DNA from 2 places in the Cryobacterium sp. 10S3 genome. Region 2 is predicted to be linked to the other one. Evidence: predicted binding sites of a transcription regulator. Region 2 holds the regulator's gene; the other holds the start of a gene.
The links. The regulator LexA, encoded in region 2, represses DNA repair genes until DNA is damaged. The targets are predictions, from matches to a motif close to TCGAACANNTGTTCGA.
Positions count from the first base shown of each region.

Region 1: a site for LexA is predicted at 1,462-1,477, ahead of RHM57_RS02635 (HNH endonuclease signature motif containing protein). Genes of this name have one in related genera too.

Region 1 is NZ_CP133773.1:578,089-582,157, forward strand. Features, by position in the region: gene RHM57_RS02635 (HNH endonuclease signature motif containing protein) at 1-1,442, opposite strand, end outside; gene RHM57_RS02640 (VOC family protein) at 1,676-2,578, shown strand; gene RHM57_RS02645 (phospholipase) at 2,575-3,219, shown strand; gene RHM57_RS02650 (antibiotic biosynthesis monooxygenase family protein) at 3,208-3,534, opposite strand; gene hxlA (3-hexulose-6-phosphate synthase) at 3,630-4,069, opposite strand, start outside.
Region 2 is NZ_CP133773.1:986,925-990,993, reverse strand. Features, by position in the region: gene RHM57_RS04570 (histidinol-phosphate transaminase) at 1-785, opposite strand, end outside; gene RHM57_RS04565 (LysM peptidoglycan-binding domain-containing protein) at 903-1,277, opposite strand; gene lexA (transcriptional repressor LexA) at 1,696-2,319, shown strand; gene metE (5-methyltetrahydropteroyltriglutamate--homocysteine S-methyltransferase) at 2,432-4,069, opposite strand, start outside.

The DNA of each region.
Region 1 (4,069 bases), 410 kb from region 2:
GCCGGGGCTTTGCACCCGGGGATGATGCAGCCGCCGTCGCGGGCGGTGATCGCCCGGCGTTGCGCCCGGTTGAAGTACCGTCGTTCCGGACCGAGCTTGAGGACCTGGTTGTTTTCCCCGAAGAGGACCCCTTGGAAGCCGCCGTCACAGATGCGCTGGTGCACCGTCTTCAGCGATACCGGGGCCTCAACCCCGTCGATCCAGCCGACGCCGATCCCGGAGGTGAGGTCGGCCGCGTTCACGTGCACCATCACCGTCGGGGCGGATCCGCCCATGCTGGGCGTGTCCTCGTCGCGGGCGGCGTGTTCGAACAGGGCCCGGAGGATGTCCGCGCGTTTCTCCCCACTCGTGCGGGTGTCCGCGCGCCGCTCCCGCAGCTCGGCCTCGATCACCATGAGCTCCGGGCCCGTACCGACGTCACTGTCGGTGCCCGCGGTCTCGGCGCCGGGGATCATCTGTCCGGAGTCCATGAGGGCCTGCTCCTCCGCGGTGGGGAACGCGGGCCGGGCGTGGAAGCTGAGGAAGGCGTCGAACATCGTGTTCATGATCCCGAACAGTTCCGGCGTGACTCCGCCCTTCACCGGATACAACCCGTTCTTGAGTTGGCCGAAGCCGATGTTCGATTTCGCCTCGAACAGGTCCTCGGTCGGGAGGACCCCGTCGGGGTCCAGGGCTGCCTGCCACTGCGCGACCATGCCCCGGATCAGGTCCGTGGTCACCGGGACACCTGCCCCGGCCAGGTTCTCGGTCTCCGGGGTGATCAGCCCGGCCGCGGACGCGACCAGGGCCCGCTCCGCCGTCAACAGGTCATCCGGGGCCACCCGGTGGCTGATCACCTGCAACCCCGCCACGATCAACTCCGCCGTCTCCACCCCGATCTCCCCCGCCGTCAGGGCGGCCCCGACCGTGGGGAACAAGGGCGGCAGCCAGCTGCTCCCGCCGCACGGCCGCGGTAACACCGCGTCGCCGAGCTTCGTGCGCCGCTTCACGTCTCGGGCCGAGACCCGCGTCACCCGGGTGAGGACATCCCACGGGCCCGTGCAGCCCATCCGCCAGGCCAGACCCTCCCGGCCGAGCACCCGGGCCCGCCGGTCCACATCCGTCGCCGTGCTCACCCGGGCCGCATCCACCGTCCGCCCGATGGCCTCCACGGTGCTCAGCGCCGTGACCGCTTCTGTGTCGCTGAGCAGCCCCAGCGGGATCGCGGCCAGGGCGTCTGCGAGAACCGCCTGGGCTTCGGCGAGCCTTGCGACAGCATCCGCATGCACCGACGGCACCGACCCCGCCAATCCTTCAGCACCCTCGAAACCCTCGGCAACCGCGACCGCAACCGGATGGGCCGACTCGGTGGATGCGCGGCCCACCGTGGTGGGCTGATCGCCCGCGGCCACTGAATCGTGGGCCTGCGGGGTGTGTGACTGGGGATCTGAAGCTCCTGCCATACCCCGATTCTACCCCGAATCGAACACGAATACGAGATCTACTCAGTTTATTTAGGCCATCGAGGTTTGAGTGTCAGACTTAAATATCATTCTGAGCGCAAATTCGAGAGTCTCCTGAGCGGCCTGGAAAGTTTACTTGACGCTTCAAGTAATGCTGCTAGAGTATTGGTTGTCGGTTCAACTAAGCGGGTTGGGCATGACTTGTGAGCCCGACGCGACCGCAGGAGACGAACATGACACTGACCACTGACCTCACCGGATCCCGCGCCGCCACAGGCGACCTCCTCGCGGCGACGACAGGCATGGATGCCGTCACGCTGCGCGTCGGCGACCTCGCGTTGATGTCCTCCTACTACCGCGAGGCGTTGGCGCTCGACCCGATCAGCGCGCAGGGCACCACCGTCGTGCTCGGTCGCGGCACGACCCCGCTCGTTGTGCTCGAGCACACCCCTGGCCTGCCGGTTCCCGCCCGCAGCCAGGCCGGACTCTTCCACACCGCCATCCTGTTCGACACGAGCGCCGGCCTGGCCGCGACCGTGCTCCAGGCCGCCCGTGACCAGCGTTCGAGCTTCGTCGGCAGCGCTGACCACATCGTCAGCAATGCCTTCTACTTCACCGACCCTGAGGGTAACGGGATCGAGCTCTACGTCGACAGGGACCGGTCGGAGTGGGTCTACAAGAACGGCCAGGTCCAGATGGACACGCTTGCGCTCGACCCGAGCGCCTTCCTGCAGAAGAACCTGCCCGCGGACGGGGGAGAATTGGCCGTCGGTCCGGCCAAGGTCGGCCATGTTCACCTCCAGGTCGGTGACCTCGAGATGGCCCGGCGCTTCTACGTCGACGCCCTCGGCTTCGAAACGACCCTCGACTTCCCCGGCGCGCTGTTCGTGAGTGCCGGCGGCTACCACCACCACATGGCGATGAATGTCTGGAACAGCCGCGGCGTCGGTCCGCGTGCCGCGACCCTCGGCCTCGCCGACGTGGCGATCACCGTTCCCGGCCGCGCTGATCTCGATGCTGTGGCCGAACGACTCCGCCACCGCGCGATTCCGCTTCACGACGACGGCACCAGCATCCGCGTCGACGACCCCTGGAAGACCCGCGTCACCCTGACCGTCGGCGAGGCCTCGGCGTGAGCCCCGCCATCGAGATCACGGCCCGCCGCGACGGCGTCGACCCCGCGCTCCCGTCGACCCGCCCACTCCTGCTGCTTCTGCATGGTTACGGTTCGCACGAAGGCGACCTGCCGAGCCTCGCCGCCTACCTGCCCGACGCGTTCGACTGGGTGTCGCTGCGTGCGCCGCTCGGTCTGCCGACCGGCGGGTTCGCCTGGTTCCCGATCACTGTGCCGGGGCGCCCGGGCGCAGAGTCCGTCATCGAGGCAGCGGATGCCGTACTCGCGTGGCTGGACGCCCACGTGCACCCGGGCACGCCCGTCGTTCCCCTCGGCTTCTCGCAGGGCGGCCTCATGGTCACCCAGCTTCTCCGCCAGGCTCCCGGGCGATTCCCCGCCGGGGTCGTCCTCTCGGGATTCACCCTCGATGCCACGCTCCCAGGCGATGAGGTCCTTGCGGCTACACGCACGCCGGTGTTCTTCGGCCACGGAGATGCCGACCGGGTCATCTCCGCGGAGACGACAGCACGGGCGAGCGCCTGGCTGCCCGGCCACAGCACCCTGACCGAGAAGGTCTATGCCGGTCTGCCGCACTCGATCTCCGCAGAAGAACTCGACGACGTGTCGCGGTTCCTGACGGAGGCCCTCGTCTCAGTTGGCTGAACCACCGGCAACGGTGTATGACCACAGCTCGCTGCTCACACCGACCGGGCGCGCAGCGGGCTTCCCGTCCTGCGGGGCCTCGCTGCGGTGCCCGTGCGCGAAGGCGGGCGACGTGGACCACGCCTGGAAGGACTCCTCGTCGGCCCAGCGCGTGATGACCAGCCAGGTGGTGCGATCGTCGGTCGGCTGCAGCAGTTCGAAGCCTTCGAAGCCCGGGGCGTCGTCGACGGCCCCTGCGCGGGCGGCGAACCGGCGAGCCAGCTCATCGCCGTTGTCGGCTGGGACAGTAATCGCGTTGATCTTGATGATCGTCATCGGGCTTCCTTCTGTTGTGAATGCGGTGGTGACCGCGTCGTTCGCCCCATGCTGCCACCGCTGGCTGCATGAACCCTCGGTGGCTCGCCTGACTCCTAGATGATCGCGGCGCGCAGCTCCGCGGCCGAGGCGGCGGGGTCGGCGGCGCCGTAGATGGCGCCCCCGGCGACCGCAACGGTGGCGCCCGCGCGCTGGACTCCCCGAATCGTGGACAGGTTCACGCCACCTGCGACGGAGAAGGGAACCTTCGCGGTCTCGCCGTCGTTGAGGAGGGTCTGGAAGGTGAAGCCAGGCTCCGCCTGCTCGTCGAGACCGGCGTGCATCTCAACGAAGACCGCTCCGAGGCCGGTGACCTCACGGGCCCTGGTGACCTTGTCGGCCACACCGATCAGGTCGACGACGATGCCCTTGCCGTGAGCGGTGGCGGCCTTGACCGCACCGACGATCGTGCTGTCTCCGGCGGTGCCGAGCACGGTCACGTAGTCCGCTCCCGCGGTGAAGGCCAGGTCGGCCTCGAGCTCGCCGGCATCCATCG
Region 2 (4,069 bases):
GCCGCGGCCTGGGTCAGCGCGGAGAGGTGGTACGGCAGGCGCACGAGCCGCAGCGCATCAGTCACGGCCGGGTCGGCGGCGAGGTAGCCCACCCGGGCCCCGGCGAATGCGAAGGCCTTGCTCATCGTGCGCGAGACCAGCAGGCGTTCCCTGCCGGGCAGCAGGGTGAGAGCGGATGCCGTCCCCACCGGAGCGAATTCGGCGTAGGCCTCGTCGACGACCACGATGCCGTCACAGGCGTCGTAGACGGCGGCGATCACGTCGAGAGAGAGCGGGGTGCCGGTCGGGTTGTTCGGGGAGCACAGGAAGACGAGGTCGGGATTGACCCGGTTGACCCAGTCGACGGCGCGTTCCGGGGTGAGTTCGAAGTCGGCGTCGCGGTCACCGGCGACCCAGCGGGTTCCGGTTCCCGAGGCGAGCAACGGGTACATCGAATAGGTGGGGGCGAAACCGAGGAGGGTGCGTCCCGGCCCGCCGAAGGCCTGCAGCACCTGCTGGAGAACCTCGTTGGAGCCGTTGGCCGCCCAGATGTTCTGACGGGTGAGACCGTGTCCGAGGTAGCGGGCCATCGCCTCGCGCAGTTCCGTGAATTCCCGGTCCGGGTACCGGTTGATCCCCCGGATAGCGGCGGCCAGTGCTGCGGCGATGTCGACGGCCACGTCCTCGGGGATGCCGTGGGTGTTCTCATTCACGTTGAGCGCGACCGGCACGTGCAGCTGCGGCGCCCCATAGGGAGTGAGCCCGCGAAGATTGTCGCGGAGGGGCAGGTCGTTGAGACTGGTCACTCCCCCCATGTTACCGATGGGCCTCAGCACCGGCGGGTCATATTGCCCGTGGTTCAGTATTTGGCTTGCTCAGTACTCCGGTGGTTCAGTATCCGGCTTGCTCAGTATCCGGCTTGCTCAGTATTCGGCAGGGAGAGCCAAGCGCTGGCCCGGCTGCACGCTCTCGGAGGGCAGCTGGTTCAGGTTGACGATCTCGGCGATGACCTCGCGCGGATCGGCAGAAGGGGCGATGCGCTCGGCAAGCTGCCACAACGACTGGCCCGACTGGATCGTGACGTAGTCGAAGGTCGTCGCACTTCCACCCGCGTCGGCGCTCATGCCGCTGCCGCTCAAGGTGCTGCCGTCTGCGGCGGCGAGGCCGCCGTTGAGGGCGAGGGCAAGCGCGCCGACGACGAGGGGGACGCCGGCGATCGCGGTCAGCACGGCACGACCGCGCCGGGTGATGCGCAGCCGGGTGTGCGCCCCCGGGACCAGCTCGATTGTTGTGCTCATGTCTGCCTCCTGTGTATTCGTATCCGACTCTCGGCCGGGAGAGCTGGATACGAAGCTATGTTCCGAATATATATTCGATTGTTCGAACAATCAAGACTTTCTCCGGTTATTATTGGGGTGAAGTACACGACACACTCGAATGAATGTCTGCACTTCGCCCCAGGCTGGTTACAGTTTCGATTGACTGGTGTGAACTCAACCAGCGACCACTGACATTCGGATACGGTCGCCTCACGGCATCCACCGGGGCGACCGCCCGCCACCGCCCACCGCCACCGACAGGAGCGACATCGTGACCCAGGACAGCGTGACCCCGGACAGCGAGACCCCGGACAGCGTGACCCCGTTCGCCGGCAGTTCCCCCGAACGAGGCGGAACACGTCGGAGGAAGAGCCTCAGCGACAAGCAGCGCGCGATCATGGACGTGATCCAGCGCTCTGTCGGCCAGCGCGGCTATCCGCCGAGCATGCGGGAGATCGGTGACGCCGTGGGCCTGTCGTCGCTGTCGAGCGTCACCCACCAGCTCAACCAGCTCCAGCTGAGCGGCTACCTGCGCAGGGACCCGAACCGGCCCCGGGCGCTCGAGGTCCTGATCGAGCTGCCGCAGTCGCCGGAGGACACCGCGGCCGGCGCCGCCGAGAACTTCCAGCAGGGTACCCCGGTGGGCGACGCGGCAATGGTGCCGCTCGTCGGGCGGATCGCGGCCGGTGTTCCGATCATGGCCGACCAGCAGGTCGACGAGATCTTCCCGCTCCCGCGCCAGCTCGTCGGCAAGGGCGAGCTGTTCATGCTCAAGGTCGTCGGCGAATCGATGATCGACGCCGCGATCATGGACGGCGACTGGGTCGTCGTCCGCCAGCAGAAGACCGCGGAGAACGGCGAGATCGTCGCCGCGATGCTCGATGGCGAGGCGACGGTGAAGGTCTTCCGGCAGCGTGACGGCCACACCTGGCTGCTGCCGAGGAACACCAACTTCGAGCCGATCCTCGGTGACCACGCCGAGATCCTCGGCAAGATCGTCGCCGTCCTGCGTTCCCTGTAGCTCACTGTAGATCCCCCGTGCGCGCCAACTGCGCCGCTTCGCGCCAGGCAAGCCTGGCGCGAAGCGGCGCAAACGGCGCGTCGCGCGCGGCGGGTGTTCGCCGCGAGGAGGATCAGGCGAGGGCGGGCACGCCTGCGGCGAGGCGGGCGCGCACGATGCGGGTCGCCTCGATCATGTTTCCGAGAGACTCGACCGTCTCCGCGTAGCCGCGGGTCTTGAGCCCGCAATCCGGGTTCACCCAGACCTGACCGGCCGGGATGGCGGCGACGGCACGGTCGAGCAGCTCCGTCAGCTCGGCAACGCCCGGCACCCGCGGTGAGTGGATGTCGTAGACGCCCGGGCCGATGCCGTGGTCGAAGCCATTGGCCTGAATGTCCGTCACGACCTCCATCCGGGAGCGGGCCGCCTCGATGCTCGTCACGTCGGCGTCGAGAGCGCGGATCGCCTCGAGCACGACACCGAACTCGGAGTAGCAGAGGTGGGTGTGGATCTGGGTGGCGTCCCGCACCCCGGCGGTCGCGAGCCGGAACGAGCCGACGGACCAGTCGAGGTAGTCTGCGTGGCCGGCCTTCTTGAGCGGAAGCAGTTCGCGCAGGGCCGGCTCGTCGACCTGGATGATGCCGATTCCGGCGGCCTCGAGGTCGGCGATCTCGTCGCGGAGGGCGAGGGCGACCTGGCGCGCCGTCTCGCCGAGGGGCTGGTCGTCGCGCACGAAGGACCAGGCGAGGATGGTGACCGGGCCGGTCAGCATGCCCTTGACCGGCTTCGCCGTCAGCCCCTGCGTGTAGGTCGACCAGTCGACGGTGATCGGCTTCGGGCGGGAGACATCGCCCCACAGGATGGACGGGCGGGTGCAGCGGCTGCCGTAGGACTGGACCCAGCCGTTCTCGGTGACCGCGAAGCCGTCGAGGTTCTCGGCGAAGTACTGCACCATGTCGTTGCGCTCGGGTTCGCCGTGCACGAGCACGTCGAGGCCGATCTCCTCCTGCAGGGCGACGACCCTGGCGATCTCCGCGCGCATCAGGTCGCGGTATTCGGCGTCGCTGAGCACTCCGGTGAGGAAACGGGCGCGGGCACGGCGGATCTCCCCGGTCTGCGGGAAGGAGCCGATGGTCGTCGTCGGCAGGAAGGGCAGCGCGAGTGCGGCCTCCTGGGCGGCGAGCCTGTCGGCGTAAACCCCTCGGCTGTACGAGGCGTCGGTGAGCTCCGCGGCACGGGCCCTCACGGCACCGTCGCGGACGCCGGGGGCGGCGCTGCGGGCGGCGAGTGCGCCGGTCGCAGCGTCCAGTTCGGCGCTGATGGCCTCCCGTCCGTCGGCCAGGCCGCGGGCGAGGGTCACAACCTGGCCGACTTTCTCGTCGGCGAATGCGAGCCAGCTCACGAGTTCGGCGCCGAGCGCGGTCTCGTCCGCGACGGTGTGCGGGACGTGCTGGAGGCTCGTCGAGGTCGAGACGGCGATCCGCGGCGACAGTGCGCCGGCCCCGGTGACCTGAGCGAAGGCATCCGCCAGGTCACCGCGCCAGATGTTGTGCCCGTCGATGACACCGGCGACGAGGGTCTTCCCGTCCAGCCCTGGGGCGGTCTCGGGGAGCGTGCCGCGGACGAGATCAAGGCCGATGGCCTCGATCGGTGCGCCGGCGAGCACGGGCAGGGCGTCGTCGAGGCTGCCGTAGGGGGCAGCGACGAAGATCGCCGGACGCTGGGCGAGGTGCCCGAGGGTCCCGTACGCCCACTGCACGGCGCTGAGGGT